One region of the Streptomyces sp. NPDC059499 genome, then DNA from elsewhere that is predicted to be linked to it. Evidence: riboswitches for the same ligand, from Rfam matches in the RefSeq annotation. Region 1 holds a riboswitch; each other region holds the start of a gene.

What was found. Region 1 has a riboswitch for cobalamin ahead of ACFW9O_RS30550 (CbtB-domain containing protein). Riboswitches for the same ligand answer to the same signal wherever they lie in the genome.
Region 2: linked by a shared signal. The riboswitch ahead of ACFW9O_RS12795 (ABC transporter substrate-binding protein) and the one ahead of ACFW9O_RS30550 (CbtB-domain containing protein) in region 1 are both predicted to bind cobalamin.
Region 3: linked by a shared signal. The riboswitch ahead of ACFW9O_RS21445 (cobalamin biosynthesis protein) and the one ahead of ACFW9O_RS30550 (CbtB-domain containing protein) in region 1 are both predicted to bind cobalamin.

Annotation. Positions count from the first base shown of each region.
Region 1 is NZ_JBHYTT010000017.1:144,004-153,502, reverse strand. It holds gene ACFW9O_RS30595 (YceI family protein) at 1-40, opposite strand, end outside; gene ACFW9O_RS30590 (barstar family protein) at 868-1,080, opposite strand; gene ACFW9O_RS30585 (pirin family protein) at 1,131-2,096, opposite strand; gene ACFW9O_RS30580 (tetratricopeptide repeat protein) at 2,220-2,576, shown strand; gene ACFW9O_RS30575 (DUF2199 domain-containing protein) at 2,750-3,655, shown strand; gene ACFW9O_RS30570 (TetR/AcrR family transcriptional regulator) at 3,714-4,424, opposite strand; gene ACFW9O_RS30565 (SDR family oxidoreductase) at 4,522-5,277, opposite strand; gene ACFW9O_RS30560 (GNAT family N-acetyltransferase) at 5,424-5,936, shown strand; gene ACFW9O_RS30555 (CbtA family protein) at 6,049-6,825, opposite strand; gene ACFW9O_RS30550 (CbtB-domain containing protein) at 6,852-7,067, opposite strand; cobalamin riboswitch at 7,050-7,241, opposite strand; gene ACFW9O_RS30545 (histidine phosphatase family protein) at 7,345-7,938, shown strand; gene ACFW9O_RS30540 (4'-phosphopantetheinyl transferase) at 7,862-8,572, opposite strand; gene ACFW9O_RS30535 (metallophosphoesterase family protein) at 8,569-9,474, opposite strand.
Region 2 is NZ_JBHYTT010000004.1:236,615-246,113, reverse strand. It holds gene ACFW9O_RS12820 (NAD(P)-dependent oxidoreductase) at 1-663, opposite strand, end outside; gene ACFW9O_RS12815 (adenosylcobinamide amidohydrolase) at 660-1,283, opposite strand; gene ACFW9O_RS12810 (PRC and DUF2382 domain-containing protein) at 1,624-2,613, shown strand; gene ACFW9O_RS12805 (ABC transporter ATP-binding protein) at 2,698-3,504, opposite strand; gene ACFW9O_RS12800 (FecCD family ABC transporter permease) at 3,501-4,583, opposite strand; gene ACFW9O_RS12795 (ABC transporter substrate-binding protein) at 4,580-5,647, opposite strand; cobalamin riboswitch at 5,679-5,863, opposite strand; gene ACFW9O_RS12790 (acyl-CoA dehydrogenase) at 6,137-8,029, opposite strand; gene ACFW9O_RS12785 (carbohydrate kinase) at 8,073-9,020, opposite strand; gene ACFW9O_RS12780 (MFS transporter) at 9,176-9,499, opposite strand, start outside.
Region 3 is NZ_JBHYTT010000009.1:53,939-63,437, forward strand. It holds gene ACFW9O_RS21430 (class II aldolase/adducin family protein) at 1-588, opposite strand, end outside; gene ACFW9O_RS21435 (anion permease) at 893-2,155, shown strand; gene ACFW9O_RS21440 (hypothetical protein) at 2,168-2,389, shown strand; cobalamin riboswitch at 2,552-2,679, shown strand; gene ACFW9O_RS21445 (cobalamin biosynthesis protein) at 2,809-3,756, shown strand; gene ACFW9O_RS21450 (cobyric acid synthase) at 3,753-5,408, shown strand; gene ACFW9O_RS21455 (putative cobaltochelatase) at 5,405-7,438, shown strand; gene cobO (cob(I)yrinic acid a,c-diamide adenosyltransferase) at 7,438-8,046, shown strand; gene ACFW9O_RS21465 (cobyrinate a,c-diamide synthase) at 8,040-9,386, shown strand; gene ACFW9O_RS21470 (ZIP family metal transporter) at 9,416-9,499, opposite strand, start outside.

The DNA.
Region 1 (9,499 bases):
GGACGTAGTCCCCGGTGAGCTCAGCGATTTCGATGGTCATGGTTGGGCGCCTCCGAAAGACCGGGATCCTGGCGGCGGTACGCCCGGATCGTTCTTGCCCCACGCTAGGGCGCGATCGATTCCCGTCCCGGCCGGACACACAGGCAAGCGGAGTGCACTCTGACCAGCCACCTAGGGCCAACGACTTGCCACTGCTGGCTTTCCTTGCACCCGTGGCCGGCACTGATTCGAACAACTCCAGGGCATAGTGCTGTCGAAACTGCTGAACATCTGCTGCCAGAACCCGGTTCTGGCACAGATCTTGCGGAGCGGTCGCGGAGGTCACCGCGGTGTTCGAGGACGGGGTGTCCTATCTCGTCCAATCGAGGCGTCTACTCAGCGAATCCAGTTGATTGGCTGGCACGGCCCGTCATTCAGCCGTCCGAATGTTCGCGGCGCAGGTGCTCAGAGCGGGACCGGAGGATGTCCAGGGCTTCGTGGATCGAGCAGCCGAGGTGGTCTCGGAACAGCTTGACGGCCTTGATGGTCATGCCGCTGAGGATCTCCTTGTCCGCGAAGGAGAGCGGGCCGGCCGTCCAGAGGACGGAGCGGGATCTTCACCGGGCCAGTCGACGTCGGTCAGGGTGACGAGCAGGCGGCCGTCCGCAAGCGCCACCGCCACGTCCATGCCGCTGGCCGCCTTCTCCGTGAAGGCAACGGGTGCAGTGCGGTCCAGGAGGAAGGCGAAGTGCTGGGCTATACGCTGCCGCCATTCATCGAGCTCGCCGTCGCCGTCCAGGCGCAGGTCGGGGTTCCAGGCTGCCTGGAAGAGAACTGATACGAACAGCCCGAGGAAGTCTGATTTCAGCAGGTCGTCTGCATACTCGATCAGGATCGCGAGGTCCTGGTTCCGTGGCCGGGACCATGCCAGTCGTGGAGGCAGTCGACGAGTGCGTCCCAGTTGTGGCCGAAGTAGCCGAGGAACGACAGTTCCCGGGCGAAGGTGCGGAAGACGGCGCCGGATCCCGTATTTCCCGGCCGTCCAGGCGCAGGACCAGACCGTTTCGCTGCACGAGCGCAACCGTTTGCGACGCCAGCCATGGGTCGGCTGGGGACGTGAACACGACCGGACCCGGCCACATCAGCGCAGCTCAGCGCACCCTTCCGCGCGGCTTCAGCGCCACCGGCGGCATGGCCGGAGCAGGCAGCCGGTCGCCGTCGTAGCCCTTCACCTCGCCGAAGCGGGGGCCCTCCATCCAGTCCAGCCGGGCCGACTCGATCTCCTCGTGGGACCGGCCGATGAAATTCCACCACATGACGATCTCCTCCTCGAACGGCTCGCCCCCGAGGAGCATGAGCCCGGCGTCGGAGACCGCGCGCAGGGGCAGTTCGGTCCGGCCGCAGCCGAGGTAGAGCATCGAGCCGGGGAGTACCGGGACGCCGTCGACCTCTGCCTCGCCGGACATGGACAGCACCGCGTACTCGAAGTCGGGGTCGAGTGGCAGGCGAGCCTCGGCGCCGCCCGTCAGGGCCAGGTCGGCACCCACGATCGGGGTGTACGCCGTACCGGGCGACGTGGCGCCGTCGAGTTCGCCGAGGATGACGGTCGCCGTGAGCCCCGGCGCGGTGACCGCGGGGAGGTCGGCGTGGTGCTGGAAGTGCGGTTCGACGTTCCTGTGGGCGTCGGGCAGAGCCACCCACAGCTGGGCTCCGTGCAGAAGCCTGGCATGCGGCTTGGGGCTCTCCTCGGAGTGGCTGATCGCCCGCCCCGAGGTCATCAGACCCAGCTCGCGCGGGCGGACCGTCCGGAGACTGCCCAGGCTGTCGCGGTGCAGGACCTCGCCGTCGTGCAGCCAGCTGACCGTCTGCAGGCCCATGTGGGGGTGCGGCGGTACCTGCATCCCGGGCTCGTCGGCGATGTCGTCGGGGCCGTAGTGGTCCACGAAGGCCCAGGCGCCGACCATGCGGCGGCCCAGGTTGGGCAGGAGTCGGCGGACCTCGGTGGACTCGCCGAGCTGAACATGCCGCGGCGTGAGGAGTTCACGCACCGGCTCGGCGACGACGAAGCCCCGTCCTCCGCAGACGGAGAGTGCGGCCTGGCGATCGAGATTGCTCATGGCGCTCAACCTATTCCCGTGCGGACGTGGAGTGTCGGTCCCCACGCCGAAAATTTAGTGGAATATTAAACTACACTCCTTGGTTGACGCGTCCGCAGGACCCGATTCGCTCCAGGAGGAGAAGTGAACGACACCTACTACGAGTTCGGTACCGCGGCCGACCGCTGGGACCGTGCGCAGATGTTCTTCGACGCCAAGGAGTACCTGACGGCGGCGCGGATCCTCGGCGGGCTGGTGGACGAGGAGCCGGAGCTGGTCGCACCGCGGCTGCTGCTGGCGCGCGCCTACTACCACTCGGCGCGGCTCGCGAAGGCCGAAGCGGAGCTGCTCGCCGTCCTGGAACGCGATCCGGTCGAGGAGTACGCGCGGCTCATGCTCGGTCGCACACTTGAACGCCAGGGTCGGTCCTCGGAAGCGGCACCGCATCTGAGGATGGCCGCGGCACTGGCCGGGGACTTCCGGCCGAGGGATGTGTCTTGATCCCTGACGGCTCAGCGCGTTGCGGCAGAGGCGGCACGGAGCAACAAGGCCGAGGGACGCCCGCGCACTGGATGTGTTCGGGCGTCCCGGCAACGGCACGCGTCACCGTGGGCAGGACCCCAGGGCGGGACCCCGGGCTTCGGGGCGGTGCGGGCGTTCCCTAGCCTGGCGCTGTGACCAGCCATCTTCCCTCCTGTTCCTGCTGCGGCGAGTCCCTCACGGACGAGCGGCGCATCGACGTCGGATTCAACCTGCCCGACGCCGCCCTCACCGCACCCGAAGGCTCCCGGCACCGGCTCGGTCCGTCCGCGCTGCTCAGGGTGGACGGCGTCGGCTCCTTCATCCGCTGTCTGCTTCCCGTTCGGCTGACACACGGGACCGAGCTGGTCCTGGGCGTATGGCTGGAGGTCGACGAGGCCACGCTCCGGGAGGCGGACGAGCGGTGGGAAGACCCTGGTTACTCGGACCTCACCTTCAAGGGGCTGCTCTCCAACCAGGTCCGCCCCTGGGGCGATGACCTGCTGGGCGCCCGGTTCATCGCCCGGGTCACCGACCCCGACGAGCTGCCCTACCTCGTCGCCGGCCATCACCCGACGGCCACCCGCGTCCTGGAGGACGTCTGGGACCGGGACCACGTCCTCAGCCGCTTTCCGCACCAGCTTCCCGTCGACGTCCGCACCCGCCTCGACGACCGCTGGACCGTCGTCCGCACCGCAGGCCTGACCGCCCGGGTCGCCGACGGAGCGAACCGGTTCGCAGGACCGGACCGCAGCGCCGCCGTGACGGTGTTCACGGACGACGTCCCGGGACGTACCCCCAAGGACTTCCTCTCGGTACTGCTCGACGGCGCCCCCGACAGGCTGCCCGCGCAGCGGCTCACCGAGCCTCTGCCCGGCGGACTCCGCCACGCCTTCTGGCTGACCCCGGACGACCACGGCGGGGAGCGGCACGAGTTCTACGGCTTCACGGTGTCAGCCGGCGGCACCGTTGCCGAGCTGTGCTGCACCCATGAGGACCCCGCCGACCTCGCCTGGGCCCAGCAGGTCTGGCGTTCCCTCGCCTGGTCAGATCCTTCTTGATCCGACAACGTGCGCCTCGGGTCGGCATCGGCGGCACGGATCCGGAAAGGCCGGCCCCTCAGCGATCCCCGTCCCCCGGCGTCGCGTTCGACACCCGGTCCAGCCATTCGTTCATCAGCACCGATTCCGCGGCACTCAGGCCGGACCCCTTCGACCGGTCCAGCAGAGCCCTCAACCGGACAGCCGCTGAGGGGACTTCGGCCTCCACCGGTTCGGCGACACGCGCATCCGGGGTGAAGACCGCGGCGTGCACAGCATCGCGTACGCGCGTCTGCACGCTGTCGTCCGAGAAGGTCGCGGGGCGGGATACGAGCATGAGGGCCACACCCGTATTCGCCGACATGATCATCTGGGCGGCCAGTTCGGGGGTGACGCGCAGCTTTCCCTGTTCCGCAGCCCGCTCCAGATCACGGGTCAGGATCCGGTGGGCCTCGAGCGCCGCGGCTGGTGGCGTGCGCATCGCCGGAGAGTTCATCAGCCGGTACAGGTTCGGGTTCCGCAGGGCGAACTCGATGTGGCTGTCCCAGCCGTTGCGGAGGTCCTCGACGGGGTCCGTGGATTCGCCGCGTTCCCGCTTCGTCGCGAGGTACGCGTCGAAGCCGTGGTCGACCACCGCCGTAAGGAGCCCTTCCTTGTCCCCGAAGTGCCGGTAGAGAGCCGGTGCGCCGACCTGGGCCGCCTCGCACACGGCCCGGGTGGAGATGTCCCCGTCCGGGGACGCCGCGACGAGCCCTGCGGCCACTTCGAGGATGCGCGCTCGGGTACTCACCGCACGGACGCTATCAAGCGGTTCACGGCGCGGGGCTCGCGCCCGCACGGGAAACGGGCCCGTCCGACCGGGTCGCCGAAGAAGGTCGTCCGGTCCGTCACACGATCCCCCCGTTGGCGCGCAGCACCTGGCCGTTGACCCAACGGGCGGGGCCGGCGAGGAAGGAGACGACCTCCGCGATGTCCTGGGGCGTGCCCAGCCGTTCGAGCGGCGGCTGGGCCGCCATCCTCGCGATGGTCTCCTCGTCCTTGCCGTCCAGGAACAGCGCGGTGGCGGTCGGGCCGGGGGCCACGGCGTTGACCGTGATGTCCCGGCCGCGCAGCTCACGGGCGAGGATCAGCGTCATGGCCTCCACCGCCCCTTTGGTGGCCGCGTAGGCGCTGTATCCCGGGATGGCGAGCGAGAGTACCGAGCTGGAGAAGTTGATGATCGCCCCGCCCTCACGGAGGCGTCGCGCCGCCTGCTGGTCGACGACGAACGTGCCGCGGATGTTGGTGCGGTGCATCCGGTCCAGGGCATCGAGGTCGGTATCGACCAGGGGTGCGAGCGTCATGACACCCGCGGCGTGGACGACCACGTCGATCCCGCCGAAGGCGGCCTCGGCCGCGTCGAAGAGGGCGGCCACGGCCGTCTCGTCGGCGACGTCCGCCTGAAACGCGAATCCTTCGCCACCGGCGGAGATGACCGCCTCGACGGCCGCTTCGGCCTCGGTCCTGTTGCCCGCGTAGTTGACGACGACGGCGAATCCGTCGGCCGCGAGCCGCTCGGCGCTCTCACGCCCGATGCCTCGCGATCCCCCGGTGACCAGAGCGACCCTGCGCGCCGCGGTGGTGTGCTGCTGTTGCTCACTCATGACCTGCTCCTGCGACAGAGGGGTTCCGGCCGTCTCCGCGACCCCATCACGAACAACGCTAACACCATTACCGTAGCAACGCTACGCAGGGACGGTGGCGAAACTCGCGTGCATCGGTCCCTGCCGAGGTGATACTCCGGGCTGTCATGGACAACCTCATGACGACACGCCTCCTGCTGCACCCGCTGAGCGCGGCCGAAGCCGCATCGGTGGAGGCGGGCGAACCGCCGGCAGGCACCCTTTGGGCACCCGGATACCCCGGGGACGGCGACCGCGGGGTCGCCCGCCGTTTCCTGGAGACCTGCGCGGACGCCGGCAGCCCCCAACCGTTCGGCGCCTACGAGATCCGCCGCCGCGCGGACGGGGCCGTGATAGGCGGCGTGGGCTTTCACGGAAGGCCCGATTCCGACGGTCGGGTGACGATCGGCTACGGGTTGATCCCCTCGGTACGCGGTCGGGGGTACGCCTCCGAGGCGCTACGGGCCCTTCTGGCCTTCGCGCGTTCCCAGGGGGTCGCGTCCGTGAAGGGCGACGCCGATCTCGACAACACCCGCTCGCACCACGTCATGGCAGCGGCAGGTATGCGGCTGGTCGGCGAGGACGACAGGCTCAAGCACTTCCGTATCGACTGGATACGAACCGGCCGGCCGGGCGCCTGACCCCCGACGCCGGACGCCTGAACGCAGAGCTCGGCCCCGGCCGCACATGACGGAACCCGCCGGGTATCCCCGGCGGGTTCACTTGCCGCAAGCCCCCTGCGGGGCTGGAAGGTCAGCTCACGGCATCGGCCGTGCGAGGTGCCGTACGGTCACCCGCCGACGATGCGGTACGCGCGGCCGGTACGAGAAGCCGCTCGGTCAGGTAGCCGAAGACGAGACCGAAGACGGTCCAGAGCGTCGTCTGGACAGCGAGCGTGGACAGCCGGAACTCCCACAGCAGGCTGGCCGGGAAGTCCGTGCCGACCTCGTTGAACGAGGGCAGGAAGGCGTAGGCGAGCCCGATCAGCAGGACATAGCCGGCCCCTGCGGCAGTCGTCGCGTTCCAGTTGCCCAGGCGGGGTGCGAGACGTTTGCCGAACATCACGGCGGCAACGGCCAGCAGCACGCTGAGAGCGACCATCAGGAAGAACATGCCGGTGCGCTGTCCGATGGTGTCGGGGTTTCCGACAGCCGGCGGGTTCGCCGGGTACTTCAGGAACGGCACGACGTACACCGTCAGCAGGGCCGCACCCGCGACGAGCGCGGCCGTGGCCCTGGGGCCGAAACTGCCGATGCGGCCCAGGGCGTAACAGAAGACGAGTGCGGCGATGCCGCCGATGGCCACGCCGAATACGAGGACACCGGTGGCGAGACCGCCGGTGGCCTGCATCGTGCGGCTGACGAGTTCCTCGCCGCCGCCGTGGTCGTGGGCGTGTGACTCTTCCAGCGCGATGGCGGCGTCCACGCGGGACTCACCGAGGAAGTAGGCCACGGCAAGGGCGAGCGCGCCGGCCACGAGGCCGGCCAGCATCCCGCGGACGAGCAGAGCTCTGACCGATACGGAGTTCATGGAACGTTCCCCTGATTCCCGGAATCTCAGTGGCAGGGGAATCCGAGGAGGTGGCGTCCGTCGTGGACCCACTCGTGCACGGACTCACCCGCGAAGACCGCGGTGGCGCCCTGCTCGGCTCCGACGAAGTACAGCAGGACCAGCATCAGGATGCCGAAGAAGACGGCCCAGGGGGCAATAGCCTTCAGGGAGATGGGGGTGATCGCGGGTGCGATCGCGGCTGGGGCAGCAGAATGTGCCATGGCAGAACCTCCTGTGGGAACACGCGTCCCTGTCGTGGTGCCTGAGACGAAGGTGCCGGGTCTGACTTTCCCGCAGAAGGAGCGGGTACACAGTGGCGCGACCGTGCCGGATTCTCACCGGACTTCCGTTCACACCTCGTCTTGGTTGCCGCGACCATACCGCCTGTTGCTCGGGCGCCGCCACGGTGCAACCGTCCCGGTCACGCCCCGCGGCACGGGCCGTGTTCCCATGGGGCGCCTACGCATCGGGCAGTTGTTGAAGAAGGGGAGGCGGAGCATGACGGTACGGGTGATGTTGATCTCACCGGCCATGAACGCGGCGGCGCGAGAGGCGCGCTTCGAGGGTGACGCACCGTTGGACGAGGCGGGTCTGCGCGGGGCCGAGGACGCAGCCGGTGACGTGCCGGGAGCCGACCGGTACGTGCGCGGCCCTTCGGAACGCTGTCTGCAGACCGCTCAGGCGCTCGGACTCGCCCCCGGTGCCGAACCCGCGCTCCGCGACTGGCACATGGGGCGCTGGAGCGGGCAACGTCTGTCGGACGTCAGCGCCGCCGAACCCGACGCCGTGTCCGCCTGGCTGGCCGACCCCTCGGCCGCCCCGCACGGAGGCGAGTCGCTCCTGGACCTGGCGGAGCGGGTGGGCGGTTGGCTGGAGACCCTGGCCGGGGACCGCGACGTGCGGGTCATGGCGGTGGTCGAACCCGCGGTCGTCCGCGCGGCCGTGGTCCAGGCGCTGACTCTGCCGGTACAGGCCTTCTGGCGGCTGGACGTGCCCCCGCTCGCACTCACCGAGCTCAGCGGACGGGCGGGCAGGTGGAACCTGCGGTGCGGTCGCCCTCCGGAAGCACGTGGGGCAGGGCGATCGCGGTAACCGCGAACCCGTCCTGGACCAGCCACCTTCCCTCGAACGTGCCCGGTATCCCGGGCGCCGTGCGGAACAGCTGCGCCGTGAAGGTGCCCCGGTGCCAAGCCCCTTCGCCCCGGCTGAACTCGATCTCCGCCTCGTCGAAGTCGAGCTCGATGCCGGTGAGCGGGTACCACGTCTTGAAAACACTCTCCTTGGCGCTGAAGACCAGCCGGTCCCAGTGGGGGGCCGCGCCGTCCGCGACCAGGCCGATCCGCCGCCTCTCCGAGGGGAGCGAGATGGCCTCCCACACGTCGGCCGGCAGTGCTTCGTCCGGTTCCGCGTCGATGCCCAGCGCGCGGACCTCTGACGCCCGGGCCAACGCCGCGGCTCGGTAGCCCTCGCAGTGCGTCATGCTGCCCACGACCCCCTCGGGCCACAGGGGCACCCCCCGGTGGCCGCGCAACACCGGCGCGGGAGGAAGCCCGAGGGCCGCCATGGCCCGTCTCGCGCAGCCGCGCACGGCCGCGAACTCGTGCCGGCGCCGGTCCACGCTGCGAGCGACCACCTCCGCTTCCTCGGGGTAGAGCGTCCCCACCGGAGCATCCGCCTCGAAGGTGTCCGCGCAGGCGACGTACTCGGGGAGCAGTTGCTCGATCACGCCTCCTCCCCCGGCTCGGCCGGGGGCTGTTCGCCCGTGTAGGGAAGGATCTGACGCAGCAGGCCCCGTGGGTGGCCGCGTTTGCGCCACTCCCTGGGATAACCGATCGAGACCTCCTCGAAGCGCACCCCGTCGTACCAGGTCGTACGGGGGATGTGGAGGTGCCCGTAGACGACGGCGGCGACGTTGAAGCGGCGGTGCCAGTCGGCCGTCAGTTCCGTGCCGCACCACTGGGCGAACTCCGGGTACCACATGACGGATGTGGGTTCGCGCACCAGCGGCCAGTGACCGGCGATCACCAGAGGGACGTCCGGGTCGTGCGCGGCCAGCCGCTCCTCGGTCTGCGCCACCCGCGCCCGGCACCAGTCGTCCCGGGCGGGATAGGGGTCGGGGTGGAGCAGGTACTCGTCGGTGCAGACCACTCCGGCCTCGTGCGCCTTGGCCAGGGACTCTTCCTTGGTCGTCGTTCCGGGGGCCCTGAACGTGTAGTCGTACAGCAGGAACACGGGGGCGACGGCAACCGGCCCGTCCGCTCCCTGCCACCGGGGGTACGGATCCTCCGGTGTCGTCACACCGAGCTCGCGGCACACCTGGACGAGGTGCTCGTACCGCGCCTGTCCGCGCAGTCGTACGGGATCCTTGTCCACGGTCCACAGTTCGTGGTTGCCCGGGGTCCACACCACGTGGGCGAAGCGGCCCGCCAGCATTTCCAGAGCCTGTGCGACCTCCTCGGCCTGTTCCGCCACGTCGCCCGCGACGATGAGCCAGTCGTCGTCGTGCGACGGGTGCAGTTTGTCGGCGATCGGACGGTTGTCGGTGATCCCGATGTGAAGATCGCTGACCGCCAGAAGCCGGCCCCGCCCCGGCGGCGATTGACGGGCAGGGTCGCTCAGTTGACTCATTGTTCGAATTTACCGTCCTGCTCGC
Region 2 (9,499 bases), on a different contig from region 1:
GAGCCCCTCGGCGAGATTGAGGCATTCGGCCACACCGTTGACCAAGTTGATCACCCAGGTGTTGGTGACCAGTTTGAGCCGGGTGGCCGCTCCCGGGTCCTCCCCGACCCATACGGTGCGCTGCCCGATCGCCTCCAGGACCGGCAGCGCCGTCGCGCGGGCGGAGGAGGGGCCGGAGACGAACACCGTGAGGGTGCCCTGCTCGGCGGGCTGCCGGGTGCCGGAGACCGGGGCGTCCAGGTAGACGAGTCCGAGGCCGGACGCCCGGTGGACAAGGTCGGTGGTGGCGTCGAGGCCGACGGTGGAACTCTGCAGCCATACCTGTCCGGGGCGGAGTCCGGCAGCCGCGGCGGTGAGGGTCCGGGCCACCGACGGGCCGTCGTTCAGCGCGGTGAGGACGACATCGGCGCCGCGCACCGCTTCCTCCGCGGTGTCCGTCACGGTTGCCCCGTCCGCGGCGAGGGGTGCCGCCTTGGCCTGCGTACGGTTCCAGGCGCGGACGGGGAGTCCGGCCCTGAGCATGCTGCGCGCCATACCGGATCCCATGATCCCGGTGCCGAGGACCGCGACGGTCGGTGTGGGGGCGGCGGTGGTCATGGGGAGATTCCCTTCCTCGGTGCGCCCCGCACGGCTGCGACGGCGCGACTGGGTGACGGGGCTCAAGCCTGCCGCAGCGCGCCGTCGAGTACGGCGCGGTGTACGGCCCGGGCGAGTCGTGATCCCCAGCGTGAGCGCGGGCCGGCGAAGGGTTCCCCGGCCTGCGCCCCGGGGTCCGGAGCGGCGACGCACACGGCGTCCGTGGGGGTGCCCGAGCAGTTGAGGCCGGCGTCCACGAGCGCTTGGACCTTGGCTTCGGTGGCCGTTGCCACGGCGTTGACCAGGGCGGCGTCGGAGAGGGCCACGGGGACGGTGACGACGATGTTGACCGTGCCAGGCGGCAGCGGGCCGTCGGTGCCTCCCGCCGGGTCCGCGGCCCATCCCCGTACCCCGAGACCGCTGGTGACGGTGGCCGTGACGCCCCCGTCGCACGCGACGGTGTGGGCGGTGACGTCCGCGGCCGTCATCAGACCGGCCCCGGGGCCGCCGAGCTCCTCGGATGCGGCGATCTCGGCGAGGTGCCGGTCCGGGTCCAGCCGCGGGTATCCACCCGGTACCTGCGCGTTGAGAATCCAGGCCCGCGGCCCTATGCCGCCGCCCAGGACAGCGCTGCTGCAGACTCGCCAGCCGGGTCCCAGCCGCCAGACCAGGTGGTGGAGGCGGAGGCCTTCCTCCTGCCTGGCCAGCAGTTCACCGCGCTGTCCGGGGATGCGGGTCCGTACGGAATCGATGGCGCACCCCCGGGGACAGGCCGCCCGACGTTCGGCGACGGCGCGTCGATCATACGTGCGGGGCGGGACCGCATCCCCGGTGCACCCATGAGGGTGCTCACCCGAATGGCGTAACGGAGGGAAGGGGCCGATACAGGCATTGCGCGGGGCCACCGCCCACCCCCGCTGCTCCGGGCCGCCCGGTGCCCGAGCCGGGAGGTTGCAGCGTCCAACCGGGTGAGGCGCGATGGAAGCCGGACGCGCCTTTTCTGCTGGACCCACCCACAGGGCGTGCCCGGGCGAGGAGGAATCGGCCATGGGAGCCGCTGACGGTTTCACGGATTCCGGAGAACTCGACGGTCTGACCGTCTACGACAGTGACGGCGAAAAGGTCGGCAGTGTAGGACGGGTGTACGTCGACGACGACACCGGCAAGCCCGACTGGATCACGGTCAAGACCGGCATGTTCGGCATGAAGGAGAGCTTCGTACCGCTCGCCGGGGCCCGCCGCGTGGGCTCCGACCTGCACGTCTCGCACACGAAGGACCGCGTCAAGGAAGCCCCCCGGGTGGACGCCGACGCGCATCTCTCCGTGGCCGAGGAGGAAGAGCTCTACCGGCACTACGGCATGACCAGGAAGACCACTGGCACCGCCGGCGGCGACGCGCGCACCACGTCCGGCACCGGAACGGCAGCCATGGGAGCCGCCGGAGCCGCGGGAGCGGCAGGAGCCGCGGGAACAGCCCGTACCGGGAAGGCGACGACGGCCGGCACCACGGGCGCGGCGGCCACCTCGGGCGCCGGCATGGGCAGGCACCGTGACACGGAGACGTCCTCCACGTCGCGCCCGCTCGCCGGAGCCGGAGCCCAGCGGTCCGCCCCCGGCGCCGGGGGCCGGGAGGAGATGGTCCGTTCCGAGGAACAGCTCCTCGTCGGTACGGAGGAGTACGAGAGCGGAAAGGCGCACCTGCACAAGTACGTCGTGACCGAGAACGTCACGCGGACCGTACCCGTGTCCCACGAGGAAGTACGCGTGGTGCGCGAACCCATGCGGCCGGGCGAGAAGTCGACCGGAACGACGAGCATCGGCGAAGAGGACGTCGAAGTCACCCTGCACGCCGAACGTGCCACCGTCCGCAAGGAGGCCGTCCCGGTGGAACGCGTCCGCCTCGAAACCAACAAGGTCACCGAGCAGAAGGAAGTCTCCGCCGAACTCCGCAAGGAGAAGATCGACTACGCGGACGGCAAGGACATGGGCAGCGGCAAGGACACGGGCGGCGAGTTCGGCCAGGGACGGCGCCGCTGACCCCCTCACTCAGCGGCGACAGGCCGCGCGACAAGCAGCGAGGGGCGGGACCCGGACGACGCGGGCCCGCCCCTTCGCCGTGGGTCAGCCGGAAGCCGGGCCGCCCGCGGCACCCCCCGGCAGGAAGCGCACCGAAGGTCTGCCGTCGGGCCCTTCGGGCGTCACCACCGCCCGTACCCGGTAGACGTCGGCGATGAGATCTGCGGTGATCACCTCCGCGGGCGTTCCGCCGGCCACCACCCGTCCTTCCTTCAGCACGGTGACGCGGTCGCAGAACATCGCGGCCAGGTTGAGGTCGTGCAGCGCCACCACAGCGGTGACGGGCAGCGCGGAGACGAGGGACAGCAACTCCAGCTGGTGCTGGATGTCCAGATGGTTCGTCGGCTCGTCCAGGAGGAGTTCACGAGGCTGCTGCGCGAGTGCACGGGCGATCTGGACGCGCTGGCGCTCACCGCCGGACAGGGTGTGCCAGGACTGCTCGGTGCGGTCGGCGAGGCCGGTGCGCTCCAGCGCCTCGACCACGGCGTCCTCGTCCTCGCCGCCGGGTGCCGCCCAGGCACGGCGGTGCGGGATACGCCCGAGGCGCACGACGTCCAGGACGCTCAACTCGACCTGGGTGGTGGCGTGCTGGTCGACCACGGCGACGCGTCGGGCGACGGTGCGGCGGCCGGTCTCCGCGAGGGTCCGGCCGTCGAGGGTCACCGTGCCCGCGCCCGGGCCGAGGATTCCGGCCATGATGCGCAGGAGCGTGGACTTGCCGGACCCGTTCGGCCCCAGGAGTCCGAGCGTGGCTCCGGGCGGCGGGGCGATGTCCACACCGTCGAGGACGATCCGCCCGCCCGCCTCCCGCGTCACGCGCTCGGCCCGCAGGCCTTCGACGGCGGTGGTCATGTGGCCCTCCGGGTGCGGTACAGGACCAGCACGAAGGCGGGCACACCGATGAGGGCGGTGACCACCCCGACCGGTACCTCCTGCGGGTCGAGGACGGTGCGGGCCAGCGTGTCGACCCAGACCAGGAACACCGCTCCGGCGAGCGCGGTGACCGGCAGCAGACGCCGGTGCCCCGAGCCGGTCAGGGCGCGGGCCGCGTGCGGCAGTACGAGGCCGACGAAGCCGATGGCGCCCGCCGAGCTGACGAGCGCCGCGGTCAGCAGCGCCGTGGTGCAGAGCAGCACGATCCGGGTGCGGGCGACATGGACGCCGAGGGTGGCCGCCGCGTCCTGGCCGAACGCGAAGGCGTCGAGCGTACGGGCGTGGCCGAGGCAGATCAGCAGCGTCCCGGCGAGCACCGCCGCGCACATCCACACATCGGTCCAGCCGACCCCGCTCAGGGAGCCGAGCAGCCAGAACAGCACCCCGCGTGTCTGCTCGGCGTCGGCGGCCGTCATCACGACGAAGGAGGTGAGCGCGGAGAAGAGCTGCATCGCCGCCACACCGGAGAGGACAACCCGGTCGGTCGTCCCGCCGAGCGTGTGGCTGAGCAGCAGGACGAGGGCGAACGAGCAGATGGCCCCGATGAAGGCACCGGCCGAGATCGACACCGCTCCCCCGCCCGCCCCGAGGATGACGACCACGACCGCGCCGGTGGACGCCCCGGAGGAGACACCGAGCACGAACGGGTCGGCGAGAGGGTTGCGCAGCAGTGACTGCATCACGGTGCCGCACACCGCGAGTCCGGCCCCGCACACCGCGGCGAGCAGGGTGCGGGGCATGCGCAGGTTCCAGATGATGCCGTCCCGGATCGGGGTGAGCCGCGAGTCCCCGAGGCCGAAATGGGCCGCCACCGCGGACCAGACGTCCGGGACGGAGATCCGGGCGGGTCCGATGGTGACGGCGACCGCGACGGACAGGACCAGCAGCGCCGTCCCGCAGCTCCACAGGAGGCCGTCGCGCAGGACACGGACACCGGCCGGGCGGGCCGTCGGTGTCTTCTGCGCGTGTACACCAACGGCCTGTCGGGTGTCGGTCATCCCGCGAGCCCGAAGCCGCGCAGCCCTGCGGCAACGAGCTCCACGCCTTCGACGGTGCGGATGGAGGGGTTCATGGCCTGGCCGCTGAGGAGGACGTAGCGTTTGTGCCGTACGGCGTCCATGTTCCTCGTGGCGGGGTTGGTCTCCAGGAACCGGATCTTCTTCTCGGCGCTCTCGGCGGTCTGCGACCTGCGGGTCAGGTCACCGATGACCAGTACATCGGGGTTGCGGTCGGCGACGGTCTCCCAGTTGATCTGGGGCCACTCCTCCTGGGTGTCGTCGAAGACGTTCTTCGCGCCGAGCTCCTCGGTGATGATTCCGGGCGCCCCGCAGCACCCCGCGAGGTAGGGCGCCTCGGCGTTGGCGAACCAGTAGAGCAGGGTGGCGTCGGATGCCTCGATGCCTTCGGTCGCCGTGCTGATGCGTGCCCGGAGGCGGGCGACGAGCTCGTCACCGCGTTCCGGGACACCGAACACCTTAGCCAGGTCGTGCACTTCGGCGTAGACGCTCTCCATGGTCAGCGGCTTCGTACGGGAACCGTCCCCGCCTGTGCTGTTGTCCTTGGCCGTGCAGTCGGCCGGCGAGACGTAGGTGGGGACGCCGAGGTCCTCGAACTGTTCGCGGGGGGCGACACCGCCCTTGCCGAGGGTCGATTCGAACGAGGCGCTGATGAAGTCGGGTTCCTTGTCGAGGACCTTCTCCGAGGAGGGCCGGTTCTCGGCGATGCGGGGAACGCTCGCACTGGCCTTCTCCAGGCCCTTCATCACCGGGTCGGTCCAGGTGGAGGTGCCCGCCAGCCGGTCGGCGAGGCCGAGCGAGAGCAGGATCTCCGTCGATCCCTGGTCCAGGGACACCGCGTGGTGCGGGGCGGCCCCGACGGTGACGGTGCGTCCGCAGTTCTTCAGCGTCACGGGGTAACCGGCGGCGCCGGCGCCCTGCGCGGGTTTCCCGGACGAGCCGCCACCGCAGGCGGACAGCAGGACAAGTCCGGCCGTGAGCAGGGCGGTTCGGCGTACGGTACTGGCTATGGGCGGCACTGGGTCCCTCTGCGTCCTGGGGCTCATGCGCGGAGCCCGGTACGAAGCACCGCTCCCGGTACGGGAAACGGGTGCCAGCAGGTTTTCGGACTCGGGTTCGTCCGGACGGGACGCCTTCCCGGACCCCGAGGGTGTCCAGTGGCCGTGGCCCCGCCCGTCCCCCTCACCGCTGCGCGTCAGCTCCGGTTTCGCACCGGATTCCCTGACTCCACGTGGAGTGTGACTGGCTTCTGCAAGCTATCACGCAGCCGGACGGCGGCCCCGGGGGCCGCGGCCGGCACGGCGGGTGGGGTGTCCTCCGCGCCGGCCCTGTCCCCGGCCGGGAACCGCGCTCCGGGTCAGTACGTGCGACGAACCGATTCTCCGGCTCTCACCGGCGTCCGCGCAGGCGGGCGAGGAGGGATGTCGTTCCCCAGTACGCGAGCAGTACGGCCCGCAGGCCGAGGATCTCGGCGGCCTCGCGCACACGCCGGGCCCCAGCCGTGCCGGGTCGTGTCCGGACGGCCCGTCGGTCGCTCACGGCGCGGTGGGCGGTGACGGCTCGGCGGACGCCGGATGCCAGGGGCCCTTCGGGTCGTCGTACGCGTCGGCGTAGTCCGGTCCTGCGATCGGCCAGTCGGCGAGCAGCTCTTCCGGCAGCGCGAAGGACTCGACCAGTTCGGGTGCGTGCGCGGCGACGGCTGCGATCAGTTCCTCGGTGGCTCCGGGCAGTTCGTCGACCTGTTGCGCGGTCAGGTGACCTGCCGCCAGCAGGTCCCCGCTGTTGCGTGCCACCCACCGGACGGCGAAAAGCCGCTCCAGTTCGGCCAGCCGCTCCCGGGCGGCGCCCTCGGGGAGCGTGGCCAGCGCTTCGGCGAAGCCCTCGGCCGCCTGTCGGTACGCGTGGGCCTCGACCCCGCGCAGTGCGGCTCCGGAGGCCGCGTTCCACCGTGCGAGGGGGTCGCTTTGTGCTGCCCCGAGCGCGCTTTTCCTGGCCCGGGTGAACCAGATGTCCTCCACCGCGTCCAGGAGCCTGCCGAGGAACCGGGGGTCGGCCAGTTCACCGGGGGTCCGCTCGGCCGGGGTGTCGCCGGTCCCGTCCGCCGCGTCCTGCGAGGGGTTCCCGGAGGAGGATTCGGCGGCGAAGAGCATGTCGGCCGCCGCCTTGGCGTGGACGGCGAGGTTGTCGCCCTCCGCCGTGATGGCACCTTCGATTCCGGTGACCAGCTCCGTCATGCCGTTGTTCTCCAACAGCGCCTGTGCCCCGCAGCGTTCACGGCATTCGACGATGACCGAGCGGGCCTGCCAGGTGATCCATCCCTTGGCGACGGCCACCAGCCGCTCCGCCTCCACCCTGTCCGCGTCGGTGCGGCGCTCCCACCGGTCGAGTGCCCTGCGGTGCAGCAGACTCATGGCGAAGACGGTGGCCATCGCCGAGGCGAGCGGCCCGTGGTGGGTCCGGTGGGCGTTCACCGGAATCTGCCCGGCGCCCCGGGCGCCGGAGACCATGCGATGGCTGCCGTAGCGGACGGCTACCGCAAGCGTGGCGCGGGCGGAGCCGGCCGCGCAGGCGCTCATGGAGATCCGCCCCGGGGTCACACGGCCGATGGATGTCAGGAAGCGGCGCCGCCGGTCGGCGGGGGTGCTGATGAACTCGCCGTCCCCGCCGAGTCCCCTCCCTTCCCCCAACAGGGAGTCCCGCCCGACGAACAGCCGGTCGAACGAGGTCAGGCAGTGGTCCACGGGGCTGCCCATCCGCGCCGGCAACCGCCGGACCCGTACGCCTGGAAGAGCCTGTACGTCGTCGGTGAGCGGGACCAGGAAGAGGTGGACACCGTGGTCCGTACCGTCGGCGAGGAGGCGCGCGGCGACGAGCCCGGTCTTCGGTCCGCCCGCCGGGCTGGTGTTGGGCATGAACTTCTGCGCCCCCGCGTTCGGGGTGTGCAGGACGAACCCGTCCCGCTCACGGTCGTACGTCGCGGTGGTCTCCAGGGAGGCCGCGTCGTTGCCGTGCGCCACCTCCGTACAGAGGAACGTGCCGATGCGCCGCATCCCCAGGAAGTCGGACAGATCGCGGTCCGTGCCTGCGTCGTGGTCGAGGAGACTGCCGAGGAAGAGGCTGTAGTGGATGCCCGCCACGGTGGTGAGCGCGGGATCCACCGGGCCCAGCCATTCGTGCAGGGCGGCCAGCGCGCGCGGGTCGGCTGCGAGGCGGGCTCCGCTGTCGAGGGAGCGGTTGAGGATCCGCAGCCGGTCGTAGGCGAGGGCAAGCCGCTCTTCGGGCGTACCGCCCACGGGGCGGCGGAACGGTTCTGTAATGATCAGCCGCCGCCAGAAGCCGTGCTCCCGGCGGAAGTCCGCGCCGAGGAGGACGCCGGTCAGCAGGTCGGCCGTGGACGGTTGGACGGTGTCGGTAAGGGTCACGGTCATGAAGGACTAAACGACCGGGGCGGGCGGGAGGACACCGGCGTCGTCAGGCCTTGGGGACAGGTGCCCCGGTCAGGCCCGCCGCCAGCTCCTCCTCGTCGGGAGGAAGGGCACCGGCCCGTGCGACGGTCACGGCGGCCGATGCCGCCCCGTGGCGCAGCACGTCGCCCAGGGTCCTGGTGTCCAGTGAACGCAGCCGTGCGCGGCCGCCCTCTCCGAGCAGTCCGTGCGCAGCCAGGCTGTGCAGCGTGCCGGACATGAACGCGTCGCCCGCTCCCACGGTGTCGGCGACCCGGACGGGCACCGCGTCGACCTTCACCGTCGCACCGGGGAGGACCGCCAGCGCCCCTTCGGCTCCCCGCGTGACGAGGACGACCGCCGGACCGGAGCGCAGCCACCGCTCGGCGGTCCTCTCCGGTGTCTCACCCGGATACAGCCACGCCAGGTCCTCGTCGCTCGCCTTGACCACGTCGCTGAGGGCGACACAGCGTTCGACCCTGCGTACGGCCTCGGCGTGGTCTCCCATCAGCTCGGGGCGCACATTCGGGTCGTAGCTGACGGTCGCGTTCGCCCGGAGTGCTTCGACGGTGGCCAGGACAGTACCGGCCCCCGGCTCGACGACGGCGGCGATCGACCCGGTGTGCACATGCTGCGGCGGCCGCTCCGGCGTCACCGGGGCCAGTGACCAGGTGATCTCGAAGGTGTACGAGGCCCGCCCCGCGTCGTCCAGGGTGACGGCGGCGGACGGCGTGGGCGCGCCGCACCCGTCGGTGCGCACACGGACCCCTGCCGATGCCAGATGGTTCCGGATGAGCCGTCCGTTCGCGTCCTGGCCGAGCTGGGTGAGGAGCGTCGTGCTCCGGCCCAGCCGGGCCAGACCGTACGCGACGTTCGCGGGGCTGCCGCCCGGGTGGACGCGGTCTGCCGCGCCCGGCTCCCGCACGATGTCGGCGACGCATTCGCCGATGACCAGCAGAGCGAGTCTGTCGAGCATGAGGAGGGTCTCCAGGAGTGACGCCGGGCGGGGGTGTCCGGCACGCGGTGGCCGGTGGACACGCTGCCGACGATTCTGCCTCGTGCGCGGGGGTGCCGGGAGATCTCGCGCCCGGTACGGACACCGGAGGGCGTCCCTCACGCGCGGCGGGGACGTCAGCCGATGCCGTCTCCCGTGGCGGGTCCCGGCCGGCCGACGAGCTGTGCGGCAGGGCCGGCGGCCCGACGGGCCCACAGCAGGGCGCCTGCCAGCAGCACCGTGGCACAGAGCAGCCAGGGCAGGGGGCCCGCGGGCAGCACACCCGTGACCAGCCCTCCGGCCGCCCCGACGAGCTGCAGACTGAGTGACTGCACGGAAAGTGCCGTCGCACGGCCCGAGGTGTCGACGCGGCGGTGCAGGAGGTCGTTCTCACTGGGACCGGCGGCCCCGAGCCCCAGGTACACCAGGGCGTATCCGGCGACGGCCAGGGTCAGGGCTGC
Region 3 (9,499 bases), on a different contig from region 1:
GTGGCCGGGCACGGAGCTCGCGGTGAGCCAGAGCCTGCACATCCATTCGAGCTGGGCGGTGCGGTCGTAGGCCTCGTCGAGGGTGTCCCCGTAGGTGACCGTTCCGTGGTTCTGCAGCAGGCAGCCGGTGCGGTCGCGCAGGGCGGTGAGCATGTTCCCGGCAAGCTCCGGCGTCCCGTACCGGGCGTAGGCGGCGGTGCGGACGGGGCCGCCGAGCATGGCGGCGGCGTAGTGCACCAACGGGACCTCGTCGACGAGGGTGGAGACGGCCGTGGCGTGGACCGCGTGGGTGTGCACGACGGCGGCGGCGCCGCTGTTGTTGTTGTAGACGGCCAGGTGGAGGGGGAGCTCGCTGGTCGGGGCCATGTCGCCGAGGACCCGGCGCCCTTCGAGGTCGACGCCGACCGCGTCCCCGGGGCCCAGCCGGTCGTAGGGCACTCCACTGGGGGTGACCAGGACGACTCCGCCGACCCGCGCCGACACGTTGCCCGAGGTGCCGACGACCAGTCCGTCCGCGGCAGTCCTGCGGGCCGTCGCGACGACGCCGTCCCATGCCCGCTCGATCGCGTCCTGGTGCTGATCGCTCATGCGGCGATCCTAGGGTCAGGCATTCGGATCACGCCGGGTCCGTCGGGTCTGTCGGGCGAAGCCGTCGCTGAGCACGTGAGCGATGTCTCTCCAATGGGGCAAATGCGGCAGACCAGGTGGGCGCCGAAACCCGGCGCAGGCCGGTTCCCCCACCGCCGCGGCCCGCTGCGACCGCCTCGGGCGCACACAAGCGGAATGGCTGTTCGCGCTTGGGGTCACCGCAACGCCCTGCCCAGTTCATCTTCCGTTCACCCAGGTTGCTTACGTTCCTACAGCCACTGACGTCGAACGATTGCCTGGGTAAATGGAACACATCACGCTGCTGCTCGCGATCGTGATCGTGACAGCTCTCGTGTTCGATTTCACGAACGGTTTCCACGACACCGCCAACGCGATGGCCACCACCATCTCGACCGGCGCTCTCAAGCCCAAGACAGCGGTGGCCATGTCCGCCGTTCTCAACCTCGTCGGCGCGTTCCTGTCGGTGGAGGTCGCCAAGACGATCTCCGGCGGGATCATCAACGAGAACGGCCTCAGAACCGAGGTCATCTTCGCGGCGCTCGTCGGCGCCATCCTGTGGAATCTACTGACCTGGCTGGTCGGCCTGCCCTCCAGCTCCTCCCACGCACTCTTCGGCGGTCTCATCGGCGCCGCGGTGATGTCGGCCGGATGGTCCTCGATCAACGGAGGCACCGTCGTCACGAAGGTCCTCCTGCCCGCGATTGCGGCCCCGCTCGTCGCCGGTCTGGCCGCACTGCTGGCCACGAAGCTGACGTACCGCCTCAACCGGAAGATCACCGACGAGGCGCAGCTGAAGTCGACCGCCAAGGGCTACCGGGCCGGACAGATCGCCTCGGCCGGTCTCGTCTCGCTCGCCCACGGCACCAACGACGCCCAGAAGACGATGGGCATCATCACCCTGGCCCTGGTCACCGGAGGCGTGCTCGCCCCCGGTTCCAACCCGCCGGTCTGGGTCATCGCCTCCGCCGGTATCGCCATCGCGATGGGCACCTACCTCGGCGGCTGGCGCATCATCCGCACCATGGGCAGCGGCCTCACCGAGCTCAAGCCGCCGCAGGGCTTCGCCGCCCAGACCAGTGCGGCCACGGTCATCCTGGCCTCCTCGCACCTCGGCTTCTCCCTCTCCACCACCCAGTCCTGCTCCGGTGCCGTGATGGGCGCCGGTCTCGGACGCAAGGGAGGCGTGGTCCGCTGGTCCACGGCCACCCGCATGTTCATCGCCTGGGGCCTGACCCTGCCGGCCGCCGGTCTGGTCGGCGCGGGCGCGGAGTTCCTCACCAAACAGGGCCCCTGGGGTGTCGGCGTGGTCGCCGTGCTCCTCGTCGCGGGCTCCGGTGCCATCTGGCTGCTGTCGCGCCGCAAGCCGGTCGACCACACCAACGTCAACGAGACGGACGCCGAGCCCGCGGGCGTCGTCACCACCGCCATCGCGGCCGTCAGCCCTCCGCCCGTCGGCTCCGGCGTCCCGGACCTCAAGACCACCATCCCGGCCCCGGCCCCGACGGCCGGATCCCCGGCCGACCCGGCCCGACCGGCCACGGTGTAAGGACAGATCCGCATGAACATCGACTGGGCAGCTCTCGCCTCCGTCTTCGGCGTCAGCCTCGTGGTCACCGTCGCACTGGTCGGCCTCTTCACTCTCGGCATCATCGGCCTCTCCAAGCAGGCCGCGGCGGTTCAGTCCGGCGGATCTCTCACGCTGGCGCGCACCGGCGCGTACGCCTGCTTCGGGCTGTGCGCGGCGGCGGTCGCCTACGGGATCTATCTGATCGTCGTCTGACCACCCGGCACCACGCCGCCGTCTCCTCGCATCGGGCCGGACACACCACGTGTGTGTCCGGCCCGATGTGCGTCTGCGCACACTGCACTCCCGCAGGTCAACGGCAGGTTGACGGGCGTTCACGGGGCGTGGTGGACTGCCGGTGCCATTTACGGCGACAGGAGAGGAAGCCGGTGCGAATCCGGCGCGGTCCCGCCACTGTCACCGGGGAGCAGGCCCCCACACGGAAGTCACGGTCCGGCACGGACTGGAAGGCCGGGGGAACTGCGGATCCGGAAGCCAGGAGACTCTCGTCGCCGGTCACGTCGAACCAGGGCGCGGACCCTGAGTTAAGGACATCTGCCATGCCTGGCTGCCGTGCGTCGGTCCCTGTGCCACCCGCTCCGAACGTCCTTCGAGGCACGACGGCCGGCTGAACCGTGCGAGCCGACCGCATCTTCGCGTACGGCGCCACCGCCGGTCTGATCGGCGACCTGCTGCTGGGTGACCCCCGGCGGGGCCACCCCGTCGCCGCCTTCGGGCAGGCCGCGGCAGGCGTCGAGAGCCGGCTGTGGCGCGATCACCGCGGCTGGGGCGCCCTGCACGCGCTCGTCTGCGCCGGGGGCGCCGTGGGCGCCGCCGCGCTGGCCGCCCGTGCCGTACGGAACCGTCCCGCCGCTGCCGTGGCCCTGACCGCCGCCGCCACCTGGTCCGTCATCGGCGGTACGTCGCTGGGCCGGGAGGCCCGCGCCATCGGCGGTGCGCTCGCCGCCGGTGACATCGAGGTGGCCCGGGAGCGGCTGCCGCACCTCTGCGGCCGTGACCCCCAGTCCCTCGACGGACAGCAGATCGCCCGCGCGGTGGTGGAGTCCGTCGCCGAGAACACCTCCGACGCCGTCGTCGGCGCTCTGGTGTGGGGCGCCCTCGGCGGTGTCCCGGGCCTCGTCGGGTTCCGGGCCGTCAACACCCTCGACGCCATGGTCGGCCACAGGTCGCCGCGCCACCGGCGCTACGGCTGGGCCTCGGCCCGCCTCGACGACCTCGCCGGCTGGCCGGGTGCCCGCCTCACCGCCGTGCTCGCGGTGGCCGCCGGTGGCCGTCCGCGCGAGGCCGTACGCGCCTGGCGGGCCGACGCGGGCAAGCATCCGAGCCCCAACGCGGGCCCGGTGGAGGCGTCGTTCGCGGGTGCGCTCGGTGTGCGCCTCGGCGGGACCCTCGCGTACGGCGGGCGGGTCGAGCACCGGCCCGTGCTCAACGGGGAGAACGGCCGGGACGTGCGGGTCACGGATATCGAACGCGCGGTGCGGCTGTCGCGCCGGGTGAGTGTGCTGGCCCTCGGCGTGTGTGCGGCCGCGCGGCTGGCTTCGGGAAGGAGAGGCCGGGCATGAGCGGCGGACAGGGCGGCGGGCTGTTGGTCGCGGGAACGACCTCGGACGCGGGCAAGAGCGTCGTCACGGCGGGAATCTGCCGGTGGCTGGTGCGCCGGGGGGTGAAGGTCGCACCGTTCAAGGCGCAGAACATGTCGCTGAACTCGTTCGTCACCCACGAGGGCGCGGAGATCGGCCGCGCCCAGGCGATGCAGGCGCAGGCCGCCCGGGTGGAGCCGAGCGTGCTGATGAATCCGGTGCTGCTCAAGCCCGGTGGTGACCGCTCCAGTCAGGTGGTCCTGATGGGGAAGCCGGTCGGCGAGATGAGCGCACGGGGCTACCACGGCGGCCGTCAGGAATCGCTGCTGGGGACGGTCGTGGACTGTCTGGAGCAACTACGGGGCACGTATGACGCCGTGATCTGCGAGGGGGCGGGCAGTCCCGCCGAGATCAATCTGCGGCGCACGGACATCGTGAACATGGGCATCGCGCGGGCGGCTCGCTTCCCGGTGCTGGTCGTCGGGGACATCGACCGGGGCGGGGTGTTCGCTTCGTTCTTCGGGACGACGGCGCTGCTGAGCGCCGAGGACCAGTCGCTGGTCGCCGGGTACCTCGTCAACAAGTTCCGCGGCGATGTGTCGCTGCTGGAGCCCGGCCTGGACATGCTGTACGAGCTCACCGGGCGCCGTACGTACGGGGTGCTGCCGTTCGCCCACGGCCTCGGTATCGACGAGGAGGACGGACTGCGGGTGTCGATGCGCGGCGCCGTGCGGGAGTCGGTCGTCGCGCCTCCGCACGGACCGGACGTCCTGAGGGTCGCGGTGTGCGCCGTGCCGCTGATGTCGAACTTCACCGATGTGGACGCGCTGGCGGCCGAGCCGGGTGTGGTGGTGCGGTTCGTGGACCGGGCCGAGGAGCTCGCCGACGCGGACCTGGTGATCGTGCCCGGTACGCGCGGCACGGTGAAGGCGCTGGCGTGGCTGCGCGAGCGGGGGCTGGCCGACGCGCTGCTGCGGCGGGCCGCCGAGGGGCTGCCGGTGCTGGGGATCTGCGGCGGTTTCCAGGTGCTCGGTGAGTCCATCGAGGACGAGGTGGAATCGCGGGCGGGGCTGGTCGAGGGGCTCGGGCTGCTGCCGGTGCGGATCCGGTTCGGCCGGGAGAAGGTGCTGGGCCGGCCTGTCGGATCGGCGCTCGGGGAGCCCGTGGAGGGGTACGAGATCCATCACGGGGTCGCCGATGTGCGCGGCGGTGAGCCGTTCCTGGACGGATGCCGGGTGGGCGCCGTGTGGGGCACGCACTGGCACGGGTCGCTGGAGAGCGACGCGTTCAGGCGGCGGTTCCTGGCGGAGGTGGCGCGGGCTGCCGGGCGGCGGTTCGTGGCGGCTCCGGACACGAGCTTCTCGGAGCTCCGGGAGGAACAGCTGGACCGGCTGGGGGATCTGATCGAGGAGCACGCGGACACGGATGCGTTGTGGCGGCTGATCGAGCAGGGGGCACCGGCGGGACTGCCGTTCGTGCCGCCGGGGGCACCGCGGGGAGCGGGGACGGTGGCGTCCCGTGACCGGGGCTCCGCCCCGGACCCCGGTCCTCGAACGCCGGACAGGCTGGATACCGCTGAGCGAACGCCCGATGTGGCTGGAGCAGTTGATCTCGTGACAGAGGAGGCACCGTGAGTACCCCGTATCCCTTCACCGCCATCGTCGGACAGGACGATCTGCGGCTCGGACTGTTGCTGAACGCCGTCAGTCCGGCCGTCGGCGGTGTTCTCGTGCGGGGCGAGAAGGGCACCGCCAAGTCCACCGCCGTACGGGCGCTCGCCGCGCTCATGCCGGAGGTGTCCGTGGTCTCCGGGTGCCGGTTCTCCTGCGATCCGGCCGCGCCCGACCCGGCGTGTCCCGACGGTCCGCACGAGGCAGGGACCGGCGTGTCGCGTGCCGCGCGGACCGTGGAGCTGCCCGTCGGCGCGTCCGAGGACCGGCTCGTGGGTGCGCTGGACATCGAGCGGGCGCTCTCGGAGGGGGTGAAGGCCTTCGAGCCGGGGCTCCTCGCCGACGCGCATCGCGGGATCCTGTACGTGGACGAGGTCAACCTGCTCCACGACCACCTGGTGGACCTGCTGCTCGACGCGGCGGCCATGGGTGCCTCGTACGTCGAACGCGAAGGCGTCTCCGTACGGCATGCGGCGCGGTTCCTGCTGGTCGGGACGATGAACCCCGAAGAGGGCGAGCTGCGCCCGCAGTTGCTGGACCGCTTCGGGCTGACCGTCGAGGTGGCCGCTTCCCGCGACACCGACCAGCGGGTCGAGGTCGTGCGGCGGAGGCTCGCTTACGACGACGATCCGGACGGGTTCGCCGCCCGGTGGGCGCAGGAGGAGGGCGCGTTGCGGGCACGGATCGCCGCCGCGCGTGTCCTGCTGCCCGAAGTGGTGCTCGGGGACGGCGTGTTGCGGCAGATCGCGGCGACGTGCGCGGCCTTCGAGGTGGACGGCATGCGTGCCGACATCGTCATGGCCCGCACCGCGACGGCGCTGGCCGCGTGGGCGGGGCGCGACGAGGTCACCGCCGAGGACGTGCGGCAGGCCGCGCTGCTGGCGCTCCCCCACCGGCGGCGGCGCAATCCGTTCGACGCGCCGGGGCTGGACGAGGACAAGCTGGACGACACCCTCAGGGACGCGGCCGGGGACGAGGGCGGCAACGACGGCGACGGCGACGACGAGCCCGATCCCGACGGGCCCGGCGGCGGTGACGGTGGCGGCGGCGGGGTGCCTCCGCAGGACCCCGGCCCCGAGGCCCCGGACCGGAGCGGGGACACCGGTCCCGAGCAGGGTGGTGAGGCCCCCGCGCAGGGGCGGCCCCCGGGCGGCGGGGAGCAGCAGCCCGTACGTGCCTCGGAGCCGTTCCGCACGAAGATGCTCAGCGTGCCCGGTCTCGGTGAGGGCGCGGCAGGGCGGCGGTCCCGGGCGCGTACGGAGCACGGGCGGACGACGGGGGCGCGGCGGCCCCAGGGGGCGCTGACGAAGCTGCATCTCGCGGCGACCGTGCAGGCGGCGGCGCCGCACCAGCGGGCGCGCGGGCGGTCCGGGCGGGGGCTCGTCGTACGGCGTGACGATCTGCGGCAGGCGACGCGGGAGGGGCGCGAGGGGAACCTGGTGCTGTTCGTGGTGGACGCCTCGGGGTCGATGGCGGCCCGGCAGCGGATGAGCGCCGTGAAGGGTGCCGTGATGTCGCTGCTGCTGGACGCCTATCAACGGCGGGACAAGGTGGGCCTGGTGACGTTCCGCGGCAAGGACGCCGAGGTCGCGCTGCCGCCCACCTCTTCGGTGGACGCGGCTGCGGCGCGGCTGGAGTCGCTGCCGACCGGCGGGCGCACCCCGCTGGCCGCGGGGCTGCTGAGGGCGCACGACGTCCTGCGGGTGGAACGGATGCGCGATCCGTCCCGGCGGCCGCTGCTCGTCGTGGTGACGGACGGCCGGGCGACCGGCGGTCCGGACCCGGTGGCGCTGGCCGCGCGGGCGGGCCGGCTGCACGCCGCCGAGGGCACGGCGTCCGTCGTCGTGGACTGCGAGTCGGGGTTCGTGCGCCTCGGGCTCGCCGCACAGCTCGCCCGGGACCTGGGGGGAAGCGCGGTCACGCTCGACGAGCTGCGCGCCGACTCGATCGCCGGGCTGGTCAAGGACGTTCAAGCAGCCGGGAGGGCCGCGTAATGCCACAGGGACAGCCTGTATCGGTGCCGGACGACGGACTGACGACGCGTCAGCGACGCAATCGTCCGCTCCTCTTCGTCCACACGGGCATCGGCAAGGGCAAGTCGACGGCGGCCTTCGGGCTCGCGCTGCGGGCCTGGAACCAGGGCTGGCCGATCGGGGTGTTCCAGTTCGTGAAGTCGGCGAAGTGGAAGGTCGGCGAGGAGAACGCGCTGAAGGTGCTCGGGGCGAGCGGCGAGGGCGGCACCGTCGACTGGCACAAGATGGGCGAGGGCTGGTCGTGGGTCCAGCGTGGCCTCCACGGCGACAACTCCGACAACGAGGAGAAGGCCCGTGAGGGCTGGGAGCAGGTCAAGCGCGACCTGGCGGCTGAGACGTACAAGCTGTACGTGCTGGACGAGTTCGCCTATCCGATGCACTGGGGCTGGATCGACACCGACGAGGTCGTCGAGGTGATGCGCGACCGTCCGGGGACGCAGCATGTCGTGATCACCGGGCGCAACGCTCCCGCGAAGCTGATCGAGGCCGCCGACCTGGTGACCGACATGTCGAAGGTCAAACACCCGATGGACGCCGGTCAGAAGGGCCAGAGGGGCATCGAGTGGTGAGTGTCCCTCGTCTGGTGATTGCCGCGCCGGCTTCCAACAGCGGAAAGACCACGGTCGCGACGGGCCTGATGGCGGCCTTCGCGGGCCGCGGCCTCGCCGTGTCCCCGCACAAGGTGGGCCCGGACTACATCGACCCGGGGTACCACGCCCTGGCCACCGGCCGTCCGGGGCGCAATCTGGACGCGTACATGTGCGGTACGGAGCTGATCGCCCCGTTGTTCGCGCACGGTGCCGCCGGTGCCGACCTGGCGGTCGTCGAGGGCGTGATGGGGCTGTACGACGGTGCTTCGGGGCAGGGTGAACTCGCCTCCACGGCACAGGTGTCGAAGCTGCTCCGGGCTCCCGTCGTACTGGTCGTCGACGCCTCTTCGCAGTCCCGTTCGGTCGCTGCCCTCGTGCACGGTTTCGCGTCCTGGGATCCGGAGGTGCGGATCGGCGGGGTCATCCTCAACAAGGTCGCGTCCGACCGGCACGAGGCCCTGCTGCGGGAGGCCCTGGAGGAGACGGGCCTGCCGGTGCTCGGGGCGCTGCGGCGGGCACCGCAGGTGGTGACGCCTTCGCGCCATCTGGGTCTGGTTCCGGTGGCGGAGCGGCAGACCGAGGCCGTCGACGCGGTACGGGCGATGGCGGAGCGGGTACGGGCGGGCTGCGACCTGGACGCCCTGCTGGCGCTGGCCCGTTCGGCGCCCGCGCTGCCCGACGAGGTGTGGGAGCCGGAGCGGCATTCCGTCGAGGGGGTACGGCCGGTGGTGGCCGTGGCGGGCGGGGCCGCGTTCACGTTCGCGTACGCGGAACACGCCGAGCTGCTGACGGCCGCCGGAGCGGATGTGGTGGTCTTCGACCCGTTGCACGACGAGAAGCTGCCCTCGGGGACGGCGGGGCTGGTCATAGGCGGCGGCTTCCCCGAGATGTACGCGCCTGAGCTCTCGGCGAACGAGCCGCTGCGCAGGTCGGTGACCGAACTCGCCCTGTCCGGCGCCCCGGTGGCGGCGGAGTGCGCGGGGCTGCTGTATCTGGCGCGTGAGCTGGACGGGCGTCCGATGTGCGGGGTCCTGGACGCCTCGGCCCGGATGTCCGAGCGGCTGACGCTCGGCTACCGGCAGGCGGTCGCGGTGTCCGACAGTGTGCTGGCGGCTGCGGGAACCCGGCTGCGCGGGCACGAGTTCCACCGGACGGTGCTGGAGCCGGGCGCGGGTGCCTCCCCCGCCTGGGGCATGCACCAGCCGGAACGACGGGTGGAGGGCTTCGTCCAGAAGGGCGTGCACGCGAGTTATCTGCACACGCACTGGGCGGCGTCACCCGGGGTGGCCCGGCGCTTCGTGGAGCACTGCCGGGCATGAGCACAGCGAAAGGGTCGAGAGGATCCGGGTCACTCCGCGATGCCGACGACCAGCCAGATGAAGCCCACTCCCGCGACGGTGCACAGCAGTGTGGAGCGGGCCGGGTGGTCGTG